2 regions of the Arthrobacter sp. HLT1-20 genome follow, and region 1 is predicted to be linked to the other one. Evidence: predicted binding sites of a transcription regulator. Region 1 holds the regulator's gene; the other holds the start of a gene.

Region 1 (6,583 bases):
CTGTGACTGGCCTTTCAACAAGCGAAACTACTGGCCAACATATCGCTGGCCACTCTCTAGGATACGGGTGCCGTGAGGAAGTCGATCACTTCTTCCACCCGGCCCAGCAATGAAGGCTCCAAATCGGCGTAGGAATTCACCCGTGACAGCAGCCGCTGCCACCCCAAACCAATGTCCTCGGCAGTGCTGTGTGGCCAGCCAAACGCCTTAAGGATGCCCAGCTTCCATTCCATGGATCGCGGGATAACCGGCCACGCGGGGATGCCCAATGTGGCCGGTTTGATGGCCTGCCACACATCAACATAGGGGTGGCCCACCACCAAAACGTTGTTGTGTGTGCCAGGTGACTTCATGAGATTGGCCACAATGCGCGATTCCTTGGATCCCGGCACCAGGTGGTCCACCAAAATGCCCAAACGGCGGTTGGGTCCGGGACAGAAGTCAGCCACGGCTGCGGCCAGGTCGTCGATGCCGCGCAAGGGCTCCACCACAATCCCTTCAACCCGCAGATCGTCTCCCCAGACTTTCTCAACAAGTTCGGCGTCGTGCTTGCCCTCCACCCAGATGCGGCTGGCCTTGGCCACCTTGGCGCGGGTGTTGGCAACTCTCACCGAGCCGGAGGCCGTGCGCTGGATCGCCTTGGCAGCCACAACGCGCGGGGCAATGAGCTCAACGGCTTCGCCGTCCAGCAGGAAACCAAATCCCAGTGGGAAGGCACGGATTTTCTCGCGCCTGTCAGCAAGCTCCACAATATGCATGCCGCCGGACTTTTCCAGCCTGACCACGGCACCCACCCAGCCGGTGTCCACGTCCTCCACCACAAGCCCGGAGACGGCCTCCACCTTTGGCAGCGTTCGGGCGGGAGGTGCGCTCAAATCTTGGGGGCCCCACTGGTTGAATTCCACGCTAAAACCTGACTCTTCATTCTTGGGGCAACGCTCATGGCGAACGCTGCAGCTGTGAAAACCCATGCTATCCGCTCCGCGAGGCACAAATGGGGGTTCGCCATGGTCGCAGGGGCACGGGAGGGGCTGGCGAAAAAGTATTAGACTTAGCACTTGACTGGGTAGAGTGCCAGCGTTTTTAGGCCAATGAAAAGGAGGTGACGGGCATGAGTGAACCACGGAAGTTGGAGGTCCTGCGGGCCATTGTTGAAGACTACGTACACACACGCGAGCCCGTCGGTTCCAAGGCCCTGGTTGAACGGCACCATTTGGGTGTTTCCAGCGCCACCATCCGCAACGACATGGCAGCGCTGGAAGAGGAAGGCCTAATCGCCGCCCCTCATACCAGCTCGGGGCGTATTCCCACCGACAAGGGCTACAGGCTTTTTGTTGACCAGCTGTCCGCCGTCAAACCACTTTCAGCCGCCGAACGCCGCGCCATTGCCGTGCTGTTGGAGGGCTCCACGGACCTTGACGATGTCCTGGAACGGACGGTGCGGACCCTGGCCCAGCTGACCAACCAGGTGGCTGTGGTGCAGTATCCGCGCTCGGCCGGTGCCACGGTGCGGCACATTGAATTTGTGTCGCTGGCTGCACGCCAGGTGCTGGTGGTGCTGATTTTGGCGTCCGGCAAGGTTGAGCAGAACGTGATCGACGTCGGAGCTAACGTTGACGACGCCATGCTGGCTGGGCTGCGGCAAGTGTTTTTGGCCAGCCTGCAGGGGATGACGGTGGCAAGTCTGCCCGAGGCCGTTGTCAGGATCCCGCCAACAGTCCAGCCGTCCGAGCAGGGGCCGGCCGCGCGCCTGGCCCAAGGCTTGGTGCTGCTGGCCGGGAATGCCCGGGAAGACAAAATTGTTATGGCGGGGACAGCCAATTTGGCCCGGTCCAACAATGACTTCCCGCTCAGCATTGGCCCTGTCCTTGATGCCTTGGAGGAACAGGTTGTGTTGTTGCGCCTTTTGGAGGCGATGGCACAAGATTCCTTGGGCATGGCAGTAGTTATTGGCCGTGAGAACCCGCACGATTCGCTGGCAGAGGCGTCAGTTGTGGCCACCAGTTACGGGCCGGGCGAAACTGCCAAGCTTGGTGTTGTGGGCCCAACCCGGATGGATTACCCCAACACCATGTCCAGCGTGCGTGCCGTGGCGCAGTACCTGTCTAGAATTTTGGCCGGCTAAGCGGCCACCGATTCCACTAAAGAGAGCAACACTTTGAGCAATCACTACGATTCACTGGGCGTCGCCCGCGACGCGACCCCCGAAGAAATCAAGAAGGCGTACCGCAAACTGGCGCGTAAGCTCCACCCGGACGTCAACGACGCCCCGGATGCCCAGGACCGCTTCAAGGCAGTGACCCACGCCTACGAGGTCCTTGCAGACCCGCAAAAGCGCCGCGTCTACGACACCACGGGCAACGAAAATGGCAACGACAACGGCGGTGGCGGCGGCAACTTTGACGGCCAGGGCTTCGCCTTCCAGGACATCTTCGAGACGTTCTTCGGCGGCAGCGGAGGCGGTGGCGGGCGTGGACCGGCGTCGCGCATGCGGCGGGGACAGGACGCCCTCATCACAGTCCGCATTGACCTGAAAGAGGCAGTATTCGGCGTCAACAAGAAGCTTGAGATCGACACCGCCATCACCTGCGGCACCTGTGAAGGCAGCTGCTGCCGTCCGGGCACCTCACCCACCACGTGCGATGTTTGCCACGGCAGCGGCCAGATCCAACGCCCCGTGCGCTCCATCCTGGGCAATGTCATGACGCTGGCCACCTGCAACTCCTGCCAGGGCTTTGGCACCATGATCATTGACCCGTGCAACGAGTGCATGGGTGAAGGCCGTGTGCGTGATCGCCGCAGCTTCACCATCAAGGTCCCGGCCGGCGTCAGCACCGGCACCCGCATTCAGCTAGCCCACCAGGGCGAGGCGGGTCCGGCTGGCGGCCCGGCGGGCGATCTGTATGTGGAGATGAAGGTCAACAACGACCCCAACTTCCTGCGTGAAGGCGATGACCTGCACGCCACCCTCAGCGTGCCCATGACGGCTGCCGCGCTGGGCACCGAGCTGACCTTTGAAACCTTCGACGGCGAACAGCCCATCAGCATCAAGCCGGGCGTCCAGGCTGGGGAGATCATCAACCTGCGCAGCTTGGGTGTGACGCACCTGCGGGGCTTTGGCCGTGGCGATCTGAAGGTGCACATCCACGTGGAAACCCCCACCAAGGTCGACGCCGCCCAGGAAGAGCTCCTGAAGCAGCTGGCCGCCCTGCGCGGTGAAACCTTCACGGAGGGCAAGCTGGTCTCCAGCGGCGGCATGTTCGCCAAGCTTCGCGACAAGCTCGGCAACCTCTAAAGCCCATGAGCAACCCAGTCTTCTACGCCACGCCCGCCGAGCTTGCTGGCCTCGGCCCCGGTGCCGCATTTTCCCTAGGCGGTGCCGAGGGCAAGCATGCCGTCACCGTCAAGCGGCTTACTGCCGGCGAGCCGGTTGACGTGTGCGACGGCGCCGGGTTGCGTCTGGTCTGCTCCGTCACCGGCGCCGAGAAGGGTGTGCTGAGTGTTGAGGTTGAGGCCGTTGTGGCCGAACCCGCCCACAACATTGCGTTCACCCTCGTCCAGGCGCTAGCCAAGGGGGACAGGGATGAGCTGGCCATCGAAACCGCCACCGAGCTGGGCATCGATGCCGTGGTTCCGTGGCAGGCCGAACGCTCCATTGTGCGGTGGAAAATGGACAAGGCCGTTAAGGGTCCGGAAAAATGGCGCCAGGTGGTTGCCGCGGCGGCCAAACAGGCCAGGCGTTCCAGTATTCCGCAGGTTGGTGCACTGGTGGGAACGGCCGGTATCTGCGAACAGATCCAGGCAGCGGATCTGGCCTTGATCCTGCATGAGGACGCCACCGATTCGCTGGCTGCCGTGGCGCGTGCCTGGAAGTCGACACAGGACTTCAAGGATTCGCAGGCGGCCTTGACCGTGCTGATGATCGTGGGTCCGGAAGGTGGCATGAGCGACGCCGAGGTGCAGGCATTCTTGGCAGCGGGGGCGCAGACCGCCCTGCTGGGCCACCACGTGTTGCGATCCTCCACGGCCGGACCGGCCGCGGTGGTGCTCCTGAGTCAGGAATTGGGCCGCTGGGCCTAAACCCGACCCCTCCCGAGCAGCCTCCTTAGGGTTGGCTGATGGTGACGATCTTGGTGTCCAGACCAATCTGGCGCCCCGGGACCAGCGGGTCCGCAAGGTAGACAGACAGCTGGTAGCTGCCGGGCGGGGGAACCAGGTTGAAGTTGAATTCGCCCAGTTCGCTGGGGCCCTGGGGGATGGACACTGTCCCTGTCATGTAGACGTCGGAAACCTCGCCGTTCTTCACATGGGACAACGCCCAGGCAAGGGTCCCCGTGGGGGAGACGCCCTGGCCCTTGACCTTCAGCGGAAGGGTTCGGTAGGTGGCACCGTTGGCGGGGTCAATGAGCCAGACGGGGGCAACAAACGCCGGATTGCGGGTCAGCGGCTTGTCCAAGGCAACATGGCCAAAAGCGTTGAAACCGGTGTGACCGTCAACAAGGACGGAAACCTGCACAGCACTGGAGGCATCAATGAGTCCTGCCATGGCAGCGGCCGCCGTGGCCGTGTACACCAGCTGGGACACGGATCGGTCGGCGATTCCCTGGTCCATATTTTGCCCGAAGGCATCGGCTGAGACGTCAATGGTGATCACGTTCTTGGCGGAGATGGACGCCCCCAGCCGGCTTGGCTTATTCCACAGCGAAAAATAGTCCGGATCGCTGGGTTTGGCGCTCATCATGGTGTGCAGCGCGCTAACAATGGGGTCGTCGGTGGCGGCCGTGGGGAAGAACTCCCGGTACAAAAACACGTCGTCGTTGCTGCGCCCCAGCCAGTAAACGGGAAGGGTCTGCGCGGCCGTGGCCGTCTCCAGGGGTGCGCTGGTCACCAGCGTTGACGCGGTTGAGCCAGTACTGGTGGGCATCGTGACATTGTGCTGATCGCTGACCTTCTCGGTGCAACCCATGAGCGCCAGCGTCAAGGAAAGGCCAATGACTGCAAGGCCGTCCACCGCGCGGAATCGGACGCGGGGGCGCTGATTCTGACGGGCCCTGGAGCCGGGCGCGCCATGGCGTCCTGACGGGGCTGGGGACGGTGCGGCCATGGGGAATTGTCTCGCTGGTCTATTGGTCTGTGGAGGGCGGTACATATTCGCAACCACCCTTGAAAAAGCGTTAGTCAAGGTTCCCCACAGTTCCTTAGACCTGTTCAAGCTTGGCACAATACAGAACCCCGATGCCCGGTTTACGCCCCTAGGGAAAGAACTGAAACCGTATCGAAATACTTTGCCCGGCATGTGGCACCAAAGTGTGATCAAGCTTCACGTGGGTTATGGGCTGCGTTGTTGGGGCCGTGCATTAGAATCGGTAACAGGTATCAGCGGCAAGAAATTCGGTGGCAACCACCGGCAAACCCAAGGAGAGATTTCAGGCTAGGAAGGCCGAAATTATGGCAGAGACAACAGCGCACCGCCACGATTCGTATCCTGATGAGGGTCCGGGGCGGCACTTTCCGCATTCCGTTGACGGCACGCGCACCGAAGTGGTGCACTTTCACTCCACCGAGCAGATGGTGGCGGCGCTGGGTGCCGAGGATGAAGGACTGCGCGTTGTTGAGGCACTCTACCCCCAAGTCAGTTTTTTGGCCCGCGGGAACGTTCTCTCCATCACTGGGCCCGCGGCAGTGGTGCCCCGGATCATGCACCTCATGGAGGAAGCCCGGGGCATGGTGGCGCGCAACAGCCCCATGAGCGCCAGCGTGTGGGAGCAGTTGGTGACCATGCTCAAGACCCGGCCGGACTCCTCCGTGGTGGACATTCTCAGCTACGACATCCTCTCCAGCCGGGGCCGGACCATTCGCCCCAAAACCGCCAACCAAAAGCTCTATGTTGATGCCATCGACAGGAACACGGTTGTCTTTGGGATTGGGCCGGCAGGAACAGGCAAAACCTATCTGGCCATGGCCAAGGCGGTCCAGGCCCTGCAGCGCAAGGACGTCAGCCGCATCATCCTGACCCGCCCCGCCGTGGAGGCGGGGGAGCGTCTTGGTTTCCTGCCGGGTACCTTGAACGACAAAATTGATCCTTATCTGCGCCCGCTCTATGACGCCCTGCACGAGATGATGGATCCGGAAACCATCCAACGCCTCATGGCCGCCGGCACCATTGAGGTGGCCCCGCTGGCGTACATGCGCGGACGCACGCTCAACGACGCCTTCATCATCTTGGATGAGGCCCAAAACACCACCCCCCAGCAGATGAAAATGTTCCTGACACGGCTGGGATTTGGTTCCCGCATAGTTGTCACCGGAGACATCACGCAGGTGGACCTTCCTAGCGGAACCAAATCAGGGCTGCGCGTGGTGAAAGATATTTTGGAAGGCGTGGACGACATCCACTTTGCGCTCCTGGATGCCGAGGACGTAGTCCGGCACCGCCTGGTGGGAGCCATAGTCAGCGCCTACAACTCCTGGGATGAAACCCATCCGAGCCCCCCAACAGCCAAGGAAAGCACCTCCAGATGAGCATCGAAATCAACAATGAATCAGGTGTGGAAGTGCGCCAGGAAGAGCTGGTCAAGCTCGT
Region 2 (14,505 bases), on a different contig from region 1:
GCACCCCCATCTACGTCATCTGCATCTACCTGGGCATCATGGGCATTGGCCTCGGGGCAAGCATGCAGATCCTGACGCTGGTTGCACAAAACTCCTTCCCGCTGGCCCTGGTGGGAACGGCTACCGCCGGGCAAAACTATTTCCGCCAGGTGGGTGCCACGCTGGGCTCGGCCGTGGTTGGTGCAGTTTTTGCCACCCGGCTACACGAACTGGTGGCCGAGAAGCTCCCGGGTGGTACGGGTGGTGGTGGCGCCAACTCCTTCACCCCGCACCTGGTCAACAGCCTGCCGCCGCAGATCAAGGCGCTGGTCATTGAGTCCTACAACGAGGCCCTGATTCCGGTCTTCCTGTGGATGGTGCCGCTGGCTGTGCTCGCAGCAATTGTGCTGTGCTTTGTGAAGGAAGTGCCCTTGGAGACCAAGGCCGACCGCGAGATTGTCCTGGACGTCAGCCCCGAGGGGATGGCCGAGTTTGAGTCGGCTGTGCAGTACGACGCCGTTGCCTCCGCTGGTTCCGCGGCGGAGGCTCCGGCGCCACGCAAGTAAGCAACGCCCCAACTATGACGCAGTAGGTGCTGAAAATCGCAGCGAAAATAGCACCTACTGCGTCATAGTTGGTTGGGCGGGGTTTTTGTTGTCCTCGGTGATCTTGCCGCGGGCCAGCCGGAACTTCCTGTCCGTTTGGGCAGCCAATGCCTGATCGTGTGTCACCACCAGGATGGTTGTCTTCTTTTCATGGGCAAGCCGCCGCAGCAAGGCGATGATGACCTCACCGGTTTCATCATCCAGGTTGCCCGTGGGTTCATCGGCCAGGATCAGCTTGGGGTTGTTGGCCAAGGCCCGGGCAATCGCCACGCGCTGCTGCATGCCGCCGGAGAGCTTGTTCGCCTTGCGGGCATGCATCTCCTCCGTCAGCCCCACCTGATTGAGTAGCTCAGCCGCCCGCCGGCTCCTTTCGGCGTGGGAAACGCCGGCAAACTCCATGGGCAGCATGACGTTTTCCTTGGCGGACAGGTTGGGAATCAGGTGGTACGCCTGAAACACAAAGCCAATGTCGTCGCGCCGGTAGGCAGTGAGCTTACCGTCCGGGAGGGCGGAAACGTTCACCCCGTCCACCACAACGTCCCCGGATGTTGCCTTGTCCAGGGCCCCCAGCAGCGAGAGCAGGGTGCTCTTGCCGCTGCCGCTCTTGCCCAGGATGGCGGCAAAACTGCCCTGCTCCAGGCTGAAGGAGACCCCGTTGACGGGCTTGATGGTGCGGTCGCCCGATTTGAAGGTCTTGACCACATCGCTCACTTTTAGCATCGTTTACTCTCCTCGCAGAACTTCAATGGGACGTACCTTGGCTGTCAGCAAGGCCGGAATGAGCGCGCCCAGGGCCGCGATCAGCAAGATGCCAGCCACCCCAAACACCAGTGTCTGCCAGCCCAGGGATGTGCTGACGGTGCCGATGAGCTGCTCCGCCCCCGCAAAGGCGCCACGGGTCCGCGTGAAACCTTCGCCGCCGCCGGTGCAGCCGCCGGGTCCGCCGCCGGGGCCGGCAGAGCCGGCAGTGCCCACGGTGGCGGCGCTGGTACTGGTATTGCCGGCCACCAGGGCGTTGACGATGGGGTTGCTGCTGAACGCAGCCACCACGGCGCCCACCACCGAGCCCATGACCACCAGGACCATGGCCTCGATCACGAACTGAGCCCCGATGATGCGGTTGGAGGCGCCGATGGCCTTCAGAACCCCAATTTCACGGCGCCTCTCGCGCACCACCATGATCATGATCAGCAGGACAATGAGCCCGGCCGTCACGAGTGAGGCGATGAAGGCGATCAGGGAGATGTTTTGCACGCTGCCCAGGGAACTGATGGCCGAGTCCAGATTGGTTGAGCCGGAGGTGACATCAACCGTGTCTGCACCCAGTGCGGCAATAAGCGCCGTTTGGGTGGCTGCCATGTTGTCAATGCTGTCCACAGTCACCGTGAGGCTGCTCAACTGTCCCGCCTGGTCCGTGAGCGTCTGCGTTGCTGCAAGGGGCAGGTAGATGGCGTTGTTATCAAACTCGGTGCCGGCGTCGAAGATGCCAGTGACCTTCATGGTCCTGTCCTGGACCGTGAACGTGGAGCCCACCAACAGGCTGTTCTTGGTGGCGAGCGTGCTGCCCACCAGCACCTGCGTGGAGGCGTCTGCAAAGTCGGTGAGCTGGGCCCCGCTGGTGACATTGACGGCCGCCCCGGTGGCTGTTGTGGAAGCGGAAACGCCCGTGGCCTGGATGGGGATGCTGAAACCCGCAGGTGAGGCTGCCGTGTCCTGCCCCGACGTGCTGCCGTTGCTGTTGTTGCGCTGGCCCAACGACCCCGGAGCCACAGCGGATTCCAGGCTGGTGGTGCCGCTGGTGCCGAAGCCGCCGCCCTGGCCGCCCGCGGGCCCGTTGCCCCCGCCGGAGGTGCTGATTTCCGCAGCCTCATTGCGCAGCCGCACGCTCAGCGTCCCGGTCACATTGCTCACGTGCTCGACGGCGGATGCCTGGGTGAGTGCCGCAGCCGTCAACGGCTCGCCGCCGCCCAACCCTCCACGGGATCCCGCCGGATTGACCGTAAGGGTGTTGCCCACCGACGCCTTCAGCGAATCGACCTTGCCGGCAACGGCCTGATTGGCAACCAGCATGGACAGCGCCAGACCAATGGCAACAGCCAATATGATCACCACGGAGCCGGTCCGGATCTTGTTGCGGAAGGCGTTGCCCACGCTTCTGGACACCACACTCATAAATTGCTCCCAACTGTGTGGCCGCCCTCGCGGCGACCGTTCACAAGCAATCGTGTGCCCGGGTTCGGTGCATTCATTATGGAGGTGCTGTGAATGGGCTGTGAGATTCTTCCCGGCTAGACTAAATGCAGCAAACACATGCCAACGTAATTGAGGGTCACTTGCCAGAATTTACCGCCCGCTTTGCCACCGCCGCCGAGATTGCACAGTGGGATTCGCTGGTCACAGCCAACCCCAACGGTGGCAATTTGCTGCAGTCTGAAGCGTTTGCCGCTGTCAAGAAAAACTATGGCTGGGATCCCCAGTTCATTGCCTTCGAGGGCCCGCAGTACACCAGCTACAACCTGGTGCTGGAAAAGTCATTCCCCATTCTGGGCAAGCTCTGGTACCTCATCAAGGGCCCCGACGCGGGAGACGTTTCCGAGATTCCGCCCATGCTGGAAGCCTTGCGAGCCTTTGTGAAACGCGCCAAACTCAATGTGTTTGCCGCGAAGATCGAGCCCGATGTCATTGCCTCGGACGAGGCCCGTGCAGTGCTTACCGGAGCCGGCTTGGTTAAGGTCCCCGACCTGCAACCCAACGACAGCACAGCCCTGCTGGACATCTCACCGGAGCCCAACCAGTTGCTGCGCAACTTGCATTCACGCGGCCGTAACGCCGTGCGCCGGGCCATCCGAGAAGAGGTCCAGGTGGTTCCCATGGAACCTACCGAGGAGACCATGCGCACCATGTACGACCTCATGGTGGGCACCATCACGGCCAAGTCCACCAGCCAGGCCCGAGACTTTGACTACTACAAGCAGTTCTGGAGCGAATTCACCAAGCGCGGCCAGGGCCGTTTCTACTTTGTGTTTGAGGACGGCGTGGCTTCGGTGGGTGCGTTTGTGATCAACTACGGTTCCAAGGCCACGTACAAGGATGGCGGTTCGCTGCAAAAGCGCAACCAGTACGGAGACTCACATTTGGTCCAGTGGGTGGCCATCAACGACATGAAGGAACTGGGTGCTGTGCAGTACGACTTCTGCGGCACGCCGCCGTCGGACAGGCTCAAGGACCCCACGCACCCGCACCACGGTTTGGGCTTGTTCAAGACCAGCTTCTCCAAGACTGTCACCGATTTTGTGGGCTGTTACGACCTGGTACTCAGCCCGTTGCGGTATAAATTGTGGTCTGTGGCAGGTGAGAGGGTGTTTAGGCAGCTCTACACCCGCCGCACAGGAAAGCAGTTCTACTAAATCGTCTTTTTGGCTTCACCGCAGCGGAAGATCCTGCCGCAGTGAGGCCCACGGCCACAGGGAGTAAGAATGACCACCAATCCCAACAGCCGGGATCAAGGCGAGGCTGGCCGAGGCCAGCCTGAAAAAACCCAACATGGGCAAGTTCCTCTGGGGAAAGCCTTCGCCAGGGGCTCCAAGAACGTCCCTGCCGGACTGGGCACTACCGGCCCGGCGCCAACTGCGAGCATGATTCCCGTGGTTTCGCCCGCGCGCCCCAACAAGGCCGCGCGGACTGTGCTGCGCAAGCTGGTGCAGGGCGAAGCCCCGCCCACGGCGCCCATGAACATTGTGGACAGGCTTGCAGGCACCCCCTACGCCAACTTCACCATCCAGGTGGGCAAGGCCGAGGAATCAGCCCGCAAAACCATTGACTTTGCTCTGCGCCTGGCCGAGACAATGTTCAGGTACGGCGCAGGTGCCCTCGAAGTGGAAACCAGCATCATCGCCGTCACCGCGGCCATGGGGTTACGCAACATTGAGGTCGACATCACCAACCAGTCGGTCATCATCAACTACGCCCCGCGGGACGCCGTGCCCATAACGCTGCTGCGGGTGGTGCGGTCCTGGACCAACAACTACGCGGGTCTGGTGGAGGTCCACGAGTTGGTGACAGACATTGCCAGCGGGGGAGTCACCCGGGATGAGGCGCACAGGCGCCTGGACGTCATCATCAAGAAGCCCAAGCCCTTCCCCCGCTGGATGGTGTCCATGGCCGAGGCAGTGTTTGCTGCGGCAGTGGTTGGTGTCATTGGTGGCACAGTGTTTGGCATGATCGTGGCGTTCCTGACCATCCTGCTGGCGGGGCAGGTGGCCCGCGTCCTGGGCAAGTGGCGGGTGCCGGACTTCTTTGTCACAGCCATCAGCTCCTTCATCGTCACCATGGTGGCTGTGCTCTGCTTCATGATGCATGTACCGCTCAGCCCATCCGTGGTGGTTGCCGGCGGCATCCTTTTGATGCTGCCCTCGGGCAGGCTTGTCTCTGCTGTGCAGGATGCCATCAACGGCTTCCCTGTCACAGCCGCAGGCCGGTTCCTCTCAGCATTTCTGACGTTTGGCGCCATAGTTGCGGGCATCGCCGTGGGGCTCGTGACCAGTTCCGTGTTCGGGGCGGACAGACTCAACGTGGCGGAGACCATCTCCGGTACCCTGCCCCTTTTCTGGGTGCTTGCGCTGGTGGCCTTGGCCACTGTGGCCATCTGCATTGCCGAGCAGACATCGCTCAAACTGCTGCTGCCCACCACTGCCGTTGCCGTGATCGGCTACGTGGTCTACTACTACGGCATGGAGTTTGGCCTGGGTGGACGCTTTGCCCCGGCTGTGGCAGCAGTTGTCATCGGCATGCTGGCCCGCGTCATTGCCCTGCGGCTGGGTGCGCCCCAGCTGGTGGTGGCCGTCCCGTCCATCATTTTCCTGCTGGTGGGGCTCTCCATCTTCCGGGCCATGTTCGTCATGACACTGACCCCCGAGGACTCCGTGACGGGCGCCGTTGGCATCTTCAACGCCCTGGTGGTGATCCTCGCGGTTGCTGCGGGCGTGGTGCTGGGCGACAACGCCGCCCGTCCACTCACCCGCAGCAGCGGCCAAAAGGACCGCCGGAGAAACCGCCGGCGGTAACCCCCGTAAGCGCTGGGCGGTCGCCGTCAGCTCTGGGACCCCCGAGCCAACGGTGACCTTGGCGGTGCTGCGGACCGCCATTTTTCCGGCGACTATCCGACACGTCGGCCGCGGGCGGCCTTTGGTGTCTCCTTTACGTCGCCTACAAAAAATGTCGGCTCCGCAGCCCCAACAAATTCGGGCCGGACATTCCGGAGCGAGGATGGATTTTGCTCGCGAGGAACGAGCGGCAAAATCTTACTGCTCGCGAGGGATGTCCGGCCCGAATTTGGCGGACTACAGGCGAACTACAGGATTTTGCCGATGGGCTGCTTCTTTTCGGCTTGGAAGTAGTCCTCGGTGCGGCCGTAGGCCCAGTAGCCCGAGAGGGACACCTGCGAGCGATCCAGGCCCCGCTGCTTGAACAGCAGATCGCGCAGGGCCTTCATGTATTCGCGTTCGCCGTGGACAAAAGCGTCGACAGTGCCAGCCGGCCACGGACCGTTGGCGACGGCGTCCAGCAGGGCGGTGCACTGATCGGGGGTGGCGCCGTCGCGGAACACCCAGGTGAGTTCAACGCCGCTGGGCTTGGCCACGGGCTGGATGTCGGCAGCCGTGTCCACCTCGATGTAGGCGTGACCCCGGGCATCTACCGGCAGGGACTCCAGGGATGAGGCAATGGCCGGCAAGGCCGATTCGTCGCCGGCAAACAGGTACCAGTCGGCGTCGGCATTGGGCTTGTAGGCGCCGCCGGGGCCGGAGAAAATGATCCTGTCTCCGGGAGTTGCGGCGTTGGCCCACGGTCCGGCCAGCCCGGAATCGCCGTGGATGACAAAGTCGATTGCCACTTCCTGGGCAGCCACATCGACCCACCGCAAGGTGTAGGTGCGGGTCATGGGCCAGTGCTCCCGCGGCATGGACTCGCGCAGCGCAAAGACGTCAACGGGTTCGGCGTAGTCCACCCCGGGCACCAGGAAATGAATCTTCACATACATGTCAGTGGCGTCCTTGGCCGTGAACTCGGCCAGGGCCGGGCCGCCAGCCACAATGCGCACCATGTGCGGGCTGAGCTGTTCACGCCGGCGCACCGTGAGGGTGAACTGGGTGCGCGGTTTAACGGCGGGCGCCACGACTGTGGCGGTTGGGGTCTCTGCTGTTGTCACAATTGTCTCCTCGATGCGGGCACAGGCCAGCAGGGGCTGGGGCGCTAACGCCCCTAGTTAGGTTCTCCTAACAAGTCTAGTTCACCGGGAGTGCCCAGTCGATTGGGGCCGCGCCTTGGGCGGCCAGCAGCTCATTGACGCGGCTAAAGGGCCTGGAGCCAAAGAATCCGCGCGAGGCCGACAACGGGCTGGGGTGGGCCGACTCGATCACGGCCGTCCCCTCCAGAAGTGGTGCCAAGCGCTGGGCGTCGTTGCCCCACAGCACGCTGACCAGGGGCTGCTTGCGTGCAGCCAGCGCGGCGATGATGGACTCGGTCACTTCCTCCCACCCACGACGCCGGTGGGAGCCCGCCGCTCCCGGCGCCACGGTGAGCACCCGGTTGAGTAGGAGGACGCCCTGGCTGGCCCAGGCGCTCAGGTCGCCGTGGGCGGCCGGCGGGATCCCCAGATCGGCGCTGAGTTCCTTATAGATGTTGTTCAGGCTGCGCGGGAGCGGCCGCGTTCTTTTGTCCACCGAAAACGCCAACCCCACCGAGTGCCCGGGCGTGGGGTACGGGTCCTGGCCAACAATCAGGACCTTGACCTGGTCCATGGGTGTGCCCAACGCACGCAACACCAAAGTGGGGTGGGGCAGGAAGCGGGTTCCGGCGTCGTACTCCCTGGTGAGCATGGTCCCCAACTCGCGCAGATTGGAGTCAAGTGGCGCCAGCGCTGCGGCCCAATCCGGTGCCATCTGGCTCAGTGGCTCCGTTCGCAACGATTCCAGGGCCTGCAGCTGATCCTGGCTCCACGGAGGCGGTGCTGGCATGTCGAAGAGGCTCGGTGTGCTGTCCATAGATTCCATTGTGGGCCATGGAAGACGTCCGCAAGAGTGGTCCACAGGGGCAGCCGGCTGAGTTGTTGTCCACAGTTTTCCAAATGACAGGGGTGTCATTCGCACCTATTATGGACAGAGCAGGGCATTGATCATGTGTTGCGTACGCGTCGAAAATGAATGGAGGGCCGTTGTGGTCGAGACAGACCAGCATGGGCAGCCCCTCGCGGACGACGCCGACGTGCCCGGTACCGCGGAAGGCGCCAGTGAGCATGTGCTCAGCGAGCGTGAAGAGCAAATGTTGGGTCTGGAGCGGCAGTGGTGGAAGTACGCCGGTGCCAAGGAACAGGCCATTCGGGAGCTGTTTGACCTCTCGGCAACCCACTACTACCAGGTGCTCAACGCGTTGATCGACACGGAAGCTGCGTTGGCGCATGACCCGATGCTGGTCAAACGGTTGCGTAGACTACGGTTGTCGCGCCAACAGGCCCGTTCCGCACGCCGGCTCGGCAATTGACGCGCCCTTCACCACGATTACCCACAAGGACACCACTGCACTATGAGTAAATACCCGCGGGATGAATTCGACGCGATCGAGGAGAACTCGGCGCGCCACGGCGTTCACCGCGCTTCCATGGAGATCCAGGGACGCTCCCTGCTGCCCCTGATGATTGTTGGAGTGGTGGCGCTGTGCATCGGCGTGCTGGCATTTTTCATCATGCCCAAGATGCTCAGTAACACAACACCCAACCAGCCTGCCGTGGTCAACAGCAGCACCGCGCCGGCAACCCCTGCTCCCAGCGTTGTACCCACCACCCAGGCGCCCACCACGGCGCCAGTGGCCACGCCGTCACCCACACCCACACCCACACCCACCCCCACCCCCGCCTCGGCGGTGGACAAGAGCGTTCCGGTGGCGATATTCAATGCAGCAGGTGTTCCCGGCCTGGCGAGCAGATATTCAGGACTGGTCACGGCCCAGGGCTGGACCGTTTCGCAGTCGGCCAACTGGGCGGGGCAACCGCAGCCGGCGTCGGTTATTTTCTATAGCGGCACCGTGCAGAAAGCCAATGCCGAGTCCTTGTCCAAAACGTTGAACATCCCCACCTTGGTGGACACAGCCGAGCTGGGCATTCCCCTGGCCGTGGTGCTGGGGCCCGGAGCCTAGGCAGCCAGGCGGGATCTGCACCCTCCGGGCTCGGCTACCGGAAAGAGTGATGGCGGGCAAACCTGATTGGTTTGCCCGCCATCACTTTTTGTTCAAATCAGCACGTCAGGACCCTGAAGAACTAGTCCTTCAGAGGAATGCCCTTGGCGTCGGTCTTGAACGGGTCTGCGCCAACGAGGATCATGATGCCTTCAATGAAGCCCCAGATTCCACCAAGTCCGAATGTCACAAAAGTCACGACAATTTGAATGACACCCATTTTTGTGTCGCCAAGGTAGAAACGATGGATACCCAGGGAGCCCAGCAAAATACCCAGGATGCCGGCCACAATCTTGGACTTCTGCTCTGCACCGTACTGCATGCCGTAAGCGGGCTGCTGGCCGTAACCTGGCTGGCCATAGTTCTGCTGCACGCCGGGCTGCGGGTAGCCGGCCTGAACGTTCTGCTGGTCGTAGCCCGCCTGAGCGCCAGGCTGCGGGTACATCGGGGCCTGCGAAGCCTGCGGGTAGGCCGGGGCCACCGGTGTTTCGGCGGGAGCTGCGGGCGCCTGGTAGGCGGGGGTCGGGACGGTCGGTGCCTGGTACTCGGGAGTCTGCGGGGTTGCGGGCTTGTCGTAGCCTGCGGGAACGGCGGCCGGGGTTGCCGGCTGTTCGGGCTGTGAATTCTCACTCATGATGTCTCCTGGTGCTAGTGCTGCGGCGCAAGGCCCTGCCGGGCGGCAGTGGGTGACCCATGTAAATGCGCGAATCGGAATACTTACAAGCTCCACGCTAGTCTCTTGCCGCCCCGGCTGAAAGAGCCACCCGCCCGTGGCGGCGAATGTGTCCTGTATTGCACGGCGGCAGTGCCCAAAACCGCGCCCATGTTCCCGTTCGCCTGAAGCTCACACAGCCCGCTCCGCTTGCACTCTGCTGTGCCGAGTGCTAATTATTGAGTTAGCACTCTGAGGTGGCGACTGCTAATTATTAGCCGGCCAGCCGCCGTCGGAGTATTGAACTTTCCTCATTGGGTGAGGGTTCGCGGCCGCTGTATATAGATCAACGGCCGCGCATCCGTCCGTCGCGGGCACCGTGATGGGGATTTCTGTATCCAAAATGACTGTCCCGAAAGGACTGAAGCCTCCATGGCCAAGCTCATTGCATTTGATGAAGAGGCACGCCGCGGTCTTGAGCGTGGATTGAACATCCTCGCCGACGCCGTCAAGGTAACCTTGGGCCCGCGCGGGCGCAACGTTGTTCTCGAGAAGAAGTGGGGCGCCCCCACAATCACTAACGATGGTGTCTCCATCGCCAAGGAAATCGAACTTGACGATCCTTACGAGAAGATCGGCGCTGAGCTGGTCAAGGAAGTCGCCAAGAAGACTGATGACATTGCCGGCGACGGCACCACCACGGCAACCGTGTTGGCTCAGGCTCTGGTCAAGGAAGGCCTGCGCAACGTAGCTGCCGGCGCCGACCCGCTCTCCTTGAAGCGCGGCATCGAGAAGGCTGTTGCAGCCGTCATCGAGCAGCTGCTGGCTTCCGCCAAGGAAATCGAGACCAAGGAAGAGATCGCAGCCACCGCTTCCATCTCCGCCGGCGATCCCGAAATTGGCGCCCTCATTGCTGAGGCCCTGGATAAGGTTGGCAAGGAAGGTGTTATCACCGTCGAGGAGTCCAACACCTTCGGCCTGGAACTGGAACTCACCGAAGGCATGCGCTTCGACAAGGGTTACATCTCCGCTTACTTCGTGACCGACACCGAGCGCCAGGAAACGGTCCTTGAAGACCCGTACATCCTGATCGTTAACTCCAAGATCTCCAGCGTCAAGGATCTTGTTGCAGTTCTGGAAAAGGTTATGGCTTCCAACAAGCCGTTGCTGATCATCGCCGAAGACATTGAAGGCGAAGCTCTTGCCACGTTGATCGTGAACAAGATCCGCGGCCTGTTCAAGTCCGTTGCCGTCAAGGCTCCGGGCTTCGGCGACCGCCGCAAGGCTCAGCTGGCCGACATCGCCATCCTCACCGGTGGCCAGGTCATCGCTGAAGAAGTTGGCTTGAAGCTGGAAAACACCACCCTTGACCTGCTGGGCAAGGCTCGCAAGGTTGTTGTCACCAAGGACGAGACCACCATTGTTGATGGTGCCGGCGACGCCGAAGCCATTGCTGGCCGTGTTGCACAGATCCGTGCCGAGATCGAAAACTCCGATTCGGACTACGACCGCGAGAAGCTGCAGGAACGTCTGGCCAAGCTGGCCGGCGGCGTTGCAGTCATCAAGGCCGGTGCCGCAACCGAGGTTGAGCTCAAGGAGCGCAAGCACCGCATCGAAGACGCAGTGCGCAACGCCAAGGCTGCTGTTGAAGAAGGCATCGTCCCCGGCGGTGGCGTTGCCCTGATCCAGGCTGGCGTGAAGGCTTTCGCAGGTTTGAAGCTGACCGGCGACGAGGCCACTGGCGCCAACATCGTCAAGGTTGCCATCGATGCACCGTTGAAGCAGATTGCCTTCAACGCTGGCATGGAGCCCGGCGTAGTTGTTGACAAGGTTCGCGGCCTGCCCGTTGGCCACGGCCTGAACGCTGCAACCGGCGTTTACGAAGACCTGCTGGCTGCCGGCGTCAACGACCCGGTAAAGGTAACCCGTTCCGCACTGCAGAACGCGGCTTCCATTGCTGGCTTGTTCCTCACCACCGAAGCTGTTGTAGCCGACAAGCCCGAAAAGGCTGCACCGGCTGGCGGCGGCGGAGACGACATGGGCGGCATGGGCGGTTTCTAACCCCCACCCCCTGAACGGCTAGTCAAAAACACCCCTGCCCCGCGGGGATGGATTTCGCGAAAAGCATGCGAAATCCATCCCCGCTACGGGCAGGGGTGTTTTTTCTTTTCCCTGCTTGGGCTGCGAAAACCGCCACTCTTGCAATTGGATGTCAGTGGAGTCTGAAAGTATGGATGCATGACTATTACTGCTGCTGCCGATGGTTCGGCTTTAGGTAATCCTGGACCTGCTGGCTGGGCTTGGTACGTGGACGAGAATTGCTGGCGCGCCGGTGGCTGGCCCCACGGCACCAACAATATGGGCGAGCTCATGGCTGTCCTTGATTTGTTCGTTTCCACTGCCCACATGCCTGAGGAGCCGTTGCACATTCTGTGTGACAGCCAATACGTCATTAACTCTGTGACCAAGTGGATGCCGGGCTGGAAGCGCAAGGGCTGGAAGAAGTCGGACGGGAAGCCCGTTCTGAACCTTGATCTACTCAAGGAGATTGACGCCGCCCTGGTGGGCCGCAAATACACCTTTGAATGGGTCAAGGGGCATGCTGGCCATGACTTGAATGAGGCGGCCGATGACCGCGCCCGGGCCGCCGCCACCGCCTACCAGGCCAAGCGTGAGCCGAATGCCGGTCCGGGTTTCCCCGGAGCCAAGGCTCCCACCGAGTCCAAGGAGTTGAACGACGCCGGAACATCCCGTCCCGCGCAGAAGTCGCCTCCGGTGGCCCCAGCCCAGAAGACCTTGTTTCTGGATGAACTGGAGCAGCCGGACCTGTTTTCCATGCTGGAGGATGAAGCGGATCCCGCCTTCGCCGCTCACCACGCTGGCGCGCTGGATGCCGTGGTGGGGCTGGAGCGGGAACTCCTGGACCCTAGAGTTCGCGCGGATCCGCTCCGGTCGGGGGAGCTGCTGCACCCGGACTTCGAGGAAATTGGCGCATCAGGCCGCCGATGGAGCCGCCAGGAAGTCCTAGAGATGTTCAACGACGAGGAGCCTGCCGCGGTTGAGTTGCAGGTCCTCTCCCTCTCCCAAGTGGACACCTCCACGGCCCTGCTGAGCTACCGCAGTGTCTCCCCGGCCGGAAGCGCGCTGCGCAGTTCCTTGTGGCAGGTTGAAGACGGCCAGTGGCGGCTGCGGTTCCACCAGGGCACACCGGAAAGCTAGAACGGGGCCTCAATGTCGCCCTGGGTCTGCAGATAGACGCGTCCCGTGGGTGTGGTGGTCCGGGTGACTCCCGGGCCCACATTTTCAACTGTCCAGCCGGTGTGGGGGTCATCCTTGGCATGGTGGCAGTACGGACAGCGCGGCCGCAGGTTCTCAAGGCTGGTTTCGCCCAAGGGCAACAGAGTGCCATCCGCACTGTAGCTGTATCTGCCGAAGGGTCTGGTGTGGTCCAGCTCGCAGGACGCGGCCGGGCGGTCGCAGCCGATTCCGGTGCAGACAGGATCCTTCAGGCGCACCTCCCTGCCCATGGACTTGGGCGGTTTACGGGACTTGCGGCCGATGCTGGTCACTCTGCCGGTATCCGGATTCGCGAGGAATCGTCGCCAGAACGTGGCGGTAGCCGCCAGTTCCCTGGCCTGTTCCGCCGGTATGGGCCCGTAGCCGGCCAGAATGGCCGATTGGGAGGACAGCCCCAGAAGCGTTTGGTCCGAGACCGTGACGTTGATGGTCGCCGGAATGCGCTTCTTAAAGAAGGGGCCGCCCGCCTGACGTGGATGGTCCTCGCACTGGCCGCAACCGCCGCAACCCGAGGGGTGGAGGAGGGCCTGGTGCAGTAGATCCATGAGGACATCGGCGCGGTACTCGTTGAGTGAGCGCGAGGGGCGGCCCGTGGGGGTGGTGCCATGGCTGTCCTCGCCGCAGCTTTTCGCGTTGCGGGCCCAGCTGTCGATTGAATTGAAGAACAGTGTGGCTTCCACAGCGGGCAGGCGGGCCGCTAGGTAGGCCATGCCGTCGTCCAGCGGCGTCAGCCAAACATCGCGCTCGGTCCGGGCCCGTTGGTGCCGCGTTTGGAGCGGCTCCGGATTGATTTTCTCTGCGGCAGCCCTGACCTTGCGCAGCAAGGCATTGGGGTTGGTGTTCATGGCAGACCTCAGGAGCCGTGGTTCAATCTGGTGCAGAAGTTCCGCTGGAGTGTTGTGGGTTCCTTGCACAATGGCCCTGACCCGGCGCGCATCCAATGACCCGTCGGCGAACTGGGAAAAGGTGTCCGGCAGGTGTCTTGTCAGCAGCTCGGCATCGCAGATGAGGCGTTCGGCTGCACCAACGCCAATGGCGAACAGCGCCATGAGTTCAGCGGCAGCGTAGCGGGACCTGTCAGGATGGTTGGCAGGCGGCTGCTCGCCCACAACCGGCGGGCGGCGGGTGGAGAACTCGGCGATGGCCGCCGACTGCCGGGCCATGGCCCAGGACGATTGGCGCTCTGTGGCCTGGATGTAGCTCAGTAGGTCATCGTCGCCAAGGCTGCCGGGGTCGATTGCGTCCAGCGCATCGACTCCCCGCTGAGCCGTCCAGGGAACGTACTCAGCCTGCTCCTGTGCCGTCATGACAGGGAGTAGCCTCTCCACACGTTTCAGGCCGCCATAAACTTTGACGTTGACCGGCGGCGGCATGGTCAACGGCTCGGCCGCCCGAAGTACGTTGATTCTCAGCTTCCGTGTGGCTTGGGCGGAGGCTTGCCCTTCATGGGCGTCTCCGTCCCAGAGCGGATCGCCGCGTTGCTGGAGGGCGTCGGCCTCAACCAAGGCCATAAACGCTGACTCGTCATCGACAGGCTCTGGGCCGCCACCACCTGAGTCGTCGGGGTAGTAGAGAGAAGCGTCGGCATCCGCTTGGGCCTGCAGTTCCTCCCACGTAGGAAGCGCAGCCTGTGTAGCCATGCGGGGCTCGCCGGTGACGGGATCAACCGAAAAGGGATCCGGCGGTTGGGCGGTGGCCGCATGGAGATACGCCTCGAATGCCGCATCGAGGTTGTGTCCTTGAATT

What was found. The regulator HrcA, encoded in region 1, represses chaperone genes, less so after heat shock. The targets are predictions, from matches to a motif close to TTNGCACTCGNNNNNNNCGAGTGCNAA.
Region 2: groL (chaperonin GroEL) is a predicted target of HrcA. The motif match lies at 9,707-9,733, and genes of this name have one in related genera.

What each region holds. Positions count from the first base shown of each region.
Region 1 is NZ_JBTNDR010000060.1:513-7,095, forward strand. It holds gene ACX80Q_RS18285 (DUF4870 domain-containing protein) at 1-1, opposite strand, end outside; gene ACX80Q_RS18290 (DUF3097 domain-containing protein) at 57-905, opposite strand; gene hrcA (heat-inducible transcriptional repressor HrcA) at 1,112-2,125, shown strand; gene dnaJ (molecular chaperone DnaJ) at 2,159-3,295, shown strand; gene ACX80Q_RS18305 (16S rRNA (uracil(1498)-N(3))-methyltransferase) at 3,301-4,080, shown strand; gene ACX80Q_RS18310 (GerMN domain-containing protein) at 4,106-5,104, opposite strand; gene ACX80Q_RS18315 (PhoH family protein) at 5,449-6,522, shown strand; gene ybeY (rRNA maturation RNase YbeY) at 6,519-6,583, shown strand, end outside.
Region 2 is NZ_JBTNDR010000009.1:73,792-88,296, forward strand. It holds gene ACX80Q_RS07215 (MDR family MFS transporter) at 1-545, shown strand, start outside; gene ACX80Q_RS07220 (ABC transporter ATP-binding protein) at 600-1,304, opposite strand; gene ACX80Q_RS07225 (ABC transporter permease) at 1,308-2,756, opposite strand; gene ACX80Q_RS07230 (lipid II:glycine glycyltransferase FemX) at 2,918-3,991, shown strand; gene ACX80Q_RS07235 (threonine/serine exporter family protein) at 4,220-5,647, shown strand; gene ACX80Q_RS07240 (siderophore-interacting protein) at 5,935-6,789, opposite strand; gene ACX80Q_RS07245 (uracil-DNA glycosylase) at 6,866-7,624, opposite strand; gene ACX80Q_RS07250 (DUF3263 domain-containing protein) at 7,845-8,120, shown strand; gene ACX80Q_RS07255 (LytR C-terminal domain-containing protein) at 8,163-8,771, shown strand; gene ACX80Q_RS07260 (TM2 domain-containing protein) at 8,893-9,444, opposite strand; gene groL (chaperonin GroEL) at 9,895-11,523, shown strand; gene ACX80Q_RS07270 (RNase H family protein) at 11,701-12,681, shown strand; gene ACX80Q_RS07275 (HNH endonuclease signature motif containing protein) at 12,678-14,505, opposite strand, start outside.